Linked DNA regions of Methanospirillum hungatei JF-1. Each later gene encodes a partner of the first gene's protein in a complex. Links are inferred from orthologs where the notes say so. Each region holds a gene or a part of one and is shown in the gene's direction. Other genes may lie near its edges.

Region 1 (2,949 bases):
ACCCGGTGAATCATATGAAGATGTTATTGCAATGCTTCTTGAAGAACATCAGGAAGAAGAGAGCCTTTGCGAAGGGTGGGCATCCAGGGCAAAAGAAGCCATTGAAGAATTTCAAAGAGGGGAAACACTGACAGAAGCGGAGATAATGCGTAAATATGGCATTACATGATTTATGAAATCCATTATTGAAAGGCAGCAGATCGGGATCTCACAAAGCTCCCAATTGAAATCTCTCGTAACATTGTTCAGTCAATGCATAAAATCAGAGATGATCCTTTATCGCATATTAAAAAGATGAAAGATAGGAACAGTCCCCCACAATATCGATTGAGAGTTGGAGAGTACAGGGTGATCATGATTCTTGACAAATCAAGAATAGTCCTTCTTGTGGATGGTGTAGGTCACAGAAGCACGATATACAAAAGGTATGGTGTAAAGGGGTGAACTTCTTTTTTTTTAAAGACGGTGTAACTGGAACAAGAACAACAAAAATTCGTGTTCCATTTTTCAAATGTTCTAGTCTTGGAAAATCTATATCTGTGACGGATGTGATCTGATTTTAATTGAGTAATCCATGGCAAAACTTAGGATAAAGACATGAAGTCTGATCTGATAGGAAAATGCTCTGGAAGGTTGCCTCTACTTCCTCTGGGCTAGAAGTAAGAGATATATCCGTAAGAATAAGAAACGCTTAAAAAAATCAAAAAAAATTTCAATCAGGCATACAAAGAAGACTAATTTTTTCATTCAAAACTTGTGACCTGACATCATCTGTAATTTACGAAAAAATACGAATAATTTATCTTTCTTCTTATGAAGAACCTTCGGGAAATTCAGAAGGTATAATAAAGAAAAATTTTTGAGAAAATGAAAGGCTATTTAAATCCAACAATTCAGGGCTTAAAAAATGGGTATTAAAGCCTCAGGCGAGATTTGAACTCGCGACCTCGTCCTTACCAAGGACGCGCTCTGCCGGCTGAGCCACTGAGGCGAATGCTTGTGCCTCTACAAGTATGCATGATGCATATTTAAACATTTTGAACTGTTACTGCACGTTCCTTTCATTTGAAATTGCGGTCAGATTTTTACTTACATCAGATTTTTCAATCAATCGGTTCAAATTTTAATTGATGATCTGTGGTGTTGATGAAGCTGGAAAAGGATCTGTTCTGGGTCCCATGGTGGTCGCCGCGGTCGGATGTACGGATATGGATGATCTGATCGCACTTGGAGTGGCCGACTCGAAAAAATTATCCTCGAAATCAAGAGAAAAGATTTCAGCAGATATTAAAGCCCAATTCCCATTTTCGATCGTTATCCGGACTGCACATGACATAGATGAGCTCCGCCGGACAATGACCATGAATGAGATAGTCGCCCGCTCTCATGCAGAGGCTCTCATTCCTCTGAACTGTACATGCGCATATGTTGATGCATGTGATGTGAGCGAAGAACGGTATGAAGAGACGGTTTCATCATTCTCACCACCTGATTGCACCATCGTCGCCCGTCATAAAGCCGATTCTCTTTTTCCACCAGTATCAGCCGCATCAATCATAGCGAAAGTCGAACGGGACCGGATCATAGAAGAACTCTCCAAGGAATATGGTGATATCGGGAGTGGCTATCCATCAGACCCGGTAACAATTACCTATCTCACGAAGTACATCAGGCATCATAATCAACCCCCGGTCATTGCGCGTTCAAGCTGGGAGACCGTAAAGAATCTTCTCCATCAGAAAAACCAGAGTTCTCTTCTAGATTTTTAATATCCGTTCCATAACCTTTTCTTCTTGTCAGGGCCACCTGTAAACATTCATGGATTGGCTTCTAATTCTGCTCGGCTGTATTGCCGGCTATGTCCTCCTTCTTGCATATATCCGGACATATAATCCCTATCCCCGTTTCATCACACTGTATGGTCCGATTATCGGGCTGAAGACAGATCAAGTAGGATTTTTCGACTACTTCAGAAAGTTCTCCGGTTTTTTACGTATATATGGAACGATTGGAGTAGCTATGGTGATCATCGTGTCCGTTGCGATGGTTGTGATGCTCCTCCTCTCAGTAAACCTGACCCTCGAATTAAAACCTGAACCGACATCCCTTCATAAGCCTCAGAATATCTTTCTCATTCCTGGTGTCAATGAGTTTGTCCCATCAACCTTTGCGGTCTGGTTTGCGTTTATCCTGACTTTAGTGGTTCATGAGTTTGGTCATGCAATTCTCTGCAGGGTTGAACAGATTGCAGTAAAGAGTATGGGCGTGTTGTTCCTGATAATTCCCATCGGTGCCTTTGTTGAGCCTGATGATGAGGAGGTAAAGAAAGCATCTCCCTGGCCACGGATGCGGATGTATGGGGCGGGAATCATCAACAACATCCTTATTGGCCTTATCAGTTTTGGTCTCATGGTCAGCATGATCGGGATGGCAGTGCCAATCCAAGAGCCGGTGGTTGTGGGTCTTTATCAGAATTACTCTGCAGCACAGGCAGATGTCCCGACACCCTCCATTATCAGGACAGTCAATGGCGAATCAGTATCAACCACACAGGATGTATCTGACATTCTGAATACAACCCGTCCGGGAGATACGGTCATCGTGGGATTTGATCATAATGGAGAACGAAAATACTATTCGCTCAATGTATCACCCTGGCCTGAAGCACTCGGCAGTCGTGAATCCGGTTTCATGGGGGTCTTTTACTACAACGGTCAGGGGATCATCGATACCGTGCAGAGCATGTTCTCCCCGGTCGGAATTTTCATGCTTCTTTCCGTTCCGTTTAACCCGACCATGGAAGGGCAGTATATGAAGATACTGGGATTTGATGTTACCGATACCGGGTATTATCAGGTGCCGTTTCCAGGGTATTGGGAGCTCATACACCTTCTATTCTGGAGTGGATTTATTAACCTGGCAGCCGGTCTTTTCAACGCTCTCCCCATG
Region 2 (2,895 bases), 330 kb from region 1 along the record:
GTCCGGCATCCCTGAGATCATGGGCAAGAGATCCAAGAAGAGTTCCATTGGTCGTCATCGAGGACTCAATCCCTGGCGGAACAGAACGGATAATCTCCACAATGTCCTCACGAAGCAGAGGCTCCCCTCCGGTAAATTTGACGGTCCTGATACCGATGTTTCCCGCAACGTCCAGGATTGCTCTGATATCCTCAAGAGACAGCGGGGTTTCAGGTTTCGTCTCCCCTTCCCGGTGACAGTATACACACCGCAGATTGCATCCTGAGTTTACCGAAATACGCAGATTAGAGATGGGCCGACCATAGGAATCATGCAGATCCATCTGAAACTGACTCCTCTAACCCCTGATGAGTGCCGATGAAATTCTTCGCAATGATATACATTTCAGTACTTCCTTTGCGGGTGGTATGCGCCTTATATGTCCGTACCGAGTAAAATTCCTGTTTTACCCGGTTATACAGCCAGCTAAAATCCTCTCCCTGGAATGACTTCATAATCATGTTCCCGCCCTGCTTGAGGAGCTGCCGTGCGACACCGAGCGCCATCTCATTCAGCTCGATAGCTCTTGCCTGATCAAATGACCGCTGGCCGGAGAGCTTTGGTGATGCATCACACACAATCCCATTCACTTCAGGCATAAGTTCCCGAATCTGTGCAATTACTACCGGATCAGAGAAATCACCGATGATGGTTCTGACCCCTTCGATGGGCAGAATGGGATTGAGATCAACACCGACAATAACACCATTTGTCATTTCACGCAAAACCTGCAGCCAGCTCCCGGGAGCTGCACCAAGGTCAAGGATATTATCATCCGGACGAATAACCGGGTTTTTCTGAATGATCTCCTTCAGCTTCATCGCCGCACGCGAACGATACCCTGATTGTTTTGCTTTCAGATACGCTTTATCTTTGCCCCATTGTGAACCCATAAAAATTATCGACCTGGACTTTCCTCAATAATATGCGAACCCGGCACATATATCTGTGTCAAATCACAACCTGAATGCATAGGGAGCGCAGATGCTGAAAGCAACGATCAGTGCAGATATATTCAAGGATACCGTTGATGCCCTCTCTGCTCTGGTAACAGAATGCAGGCTTCATTTTTCTGAGACAGAAGTATGGGCACGGGCGGTTGATACAGCCAATGTGGCGATGATCATCCTTACCTTAAAAAAGGAGGCATTCAGCCAGTTCGAGGCAACAACCGGAGAGATCGGTTTAGATATCGCAAAGCTGAAAAATACCTACTCCATGATGGGAAAGGCAAGTGATATACGCCTGGAACATCAGGAAGGAGCAAATAAGATAGAAGTCACCTTTGAAGGATACCATTATTCAATTACGCTCCTTGACTCAAATACCATCAAAAAGGACCCGAATGCACCAGGTATTCAGCTTCCAGGTCAGGTGACCATATCCGGATCTGAACTCTATAATGTAATAAAATCAGCATCCATCGTATCAGACAAGATCTGGTTTGCCATCGAGCCGGAGAAGAAGGAATTTGTCCTGTATGCCGAGGGTGATTCTGATAATATCAGGAGAGCGTTTTCAGCCGGAGAGGTAATCGCCTCCAACTGGGAGCCAGCAAAATCGCTCTTCTCCATTGATTACCTGAAGGATATGGGAAAAGTGATGAGCCATGCCGAGAAGGTAACCATTGATCTGGGCGTTGATCATCCGGTCAAGTTCTCATTTGAGATTGCGGGTGGAAACGGCCAGGTTGAGTACCTGCTGGCACCCCGGATTGAGGCTGACTAAATGCATGGTCACCCTTGATCGAAAAGATCTGGCAAAATATCCTTTTTTGAAAGAATCCCAGTCATACATCGGGACCATCAGTAATTCACTTGATACCTTCCTTGAATCTGCAGGCGGGAGGCTTGCAATCAGGGAGGCAATCACAACACTTGAGCATGCGCTTTCCTTCACAGGCAGGGAAATCCCTCCTCTCCCCGACATTCCGAAAGATCCGGAAGGAGTCACCATCATCATCGCGGCATACCCGGTCAGCAGGATCATGGTCTCCTGCGCCCAGGATCGGATTTTCATCGACCGGCTGGTACGATACCAGGCATGGACTGTCTTTGCCTTTCTCCAGGATGAAGACCCGGAGGTGAAACGGTTCATCAGAAGATCCATCGGCCTTCCCGAGACCGGGAATGAGATCTCTGTAGTAGACTATATACCGGTTGCCTCACGGATGCCTCAAGAGAAGTGGAGACTTATCAACCGGGTAGTTGTCAAAGGGAATGTGCAGGTGGCTCCTGACGAGTATGATGAGATTGTAAGAGAGCGCCTCAGATACATTATGGCCAGGAACCTGCCACTCAAAGTCCCGTCATCTGTCTGCGAACTGCTCAGGCCGGCGGTTGAAAGGATTAAAGCGGAATGGCAGAAGAGGGCACTTGAAGAGTTCGGCCAGGTCGAGGAGTCGGCATTTCCCCCCTGTATGCAGGCGATACTGGGGGCCATAGCCGGACAGGGACATCTGACCCATATGGCACGGTTTGCAATCTCCGCATTCCTTCATAATATCGGCATGGAAAATACCAGGATTATCGAACTCTACGGGTCGGTTCCGAACTTTGATCTCCGAAAGACGCTCTACCAGGTTGAGCATATCACCGGACGGGGAGGGACAAGTACCGAGTATGTCTCCCCCCTCTGTTCGACCATGAAGACGCACGGGATTTGTGTGCATCCGGACAATCTGTGCAAGAAAGTCACCCACCCGCTCACCTATTACAAACAGAAGAAACGTGACCTGAACCGGAAAGGAAAGCCATCCGGTGAAAATGCGCCCAAACAGGCGGAAAAAAGGAAGAGCGAAAAACCAGAGGGGCAATCAGGCACTGACGCCTCTGATAGCATACCCTCCCGCGCTGA

What was found. The genes of interacting proteins can lie anywhere in the genome.
Region 2: the proteins of rnhB (region 1) and MHUN_RS07775 are in contact, whole or in part, in a crystal structure (PDB 3P83), measured with the Archaeoglobus fulgidus proteins. The link is inferred for Methanospirillum hungatei JF-1 from one-to-one orthologs. Residues at the interface, in WP_010878125.1 of Archaeoglobus fulgidus: Ala74, Ile178, Ala179, Ile183, Arg190, Ser195, Asn196, Leu197, Arg198, Gln199, Lys200, Thr201, Leu202, Asp203, Phe205; in WP_010877842.1 of Archaeoglobus fulgidus: Val39, Ala42, Asn43, Val44, Ala45, Met46, Leu125, Asp168, Ser194, Asn218, Tyr219, Pro220, Ile237, Leu238, Ala239, Pro240, Arg241, Ile242, Glu243, Ser244.

The regions. Positions count from the first base shown.
Region 1 is NC_007796.1:1,382,834-1,385,782, reverse strand. It holds rnhB (ribonuclease HII), read left to right. Parts: upstream 1-1,130; coding sequence 1,131-1,769; downstream 1,770-2,949. Other genes in the region: MHUN_RS06375 (site-2 protease family protein), read left to right, coding at 1,819-2,949; MHUN_RS18190 (hypothetical protein), read left to right, coding at 1-169. UniProt on the Methanocaldococcus jannaschii protein: Endonuclease that specifically degrades the RNA of RNA-DNA hybrids.
Region 2 is NC_007796.1:1,709,062-1,711,956, forward strand. It holds MHUN_RS07775 (DNA polymerase sliding clamp), read left to right. Parts: upstream 1-1,023; coding sequence 1,024-1,767; downstream 1,768-2,895. Other genes in the region: moaA (GTP 3',8-cyclase MoaA), read right to left, coding at 1-322; MHUN_RS07770 (RlmE family RNA methyltransferase), read right to left, coding at 309-932; priL (DNA primase regulatory subunit PriL), read left to right, coding at 1,772-2,895.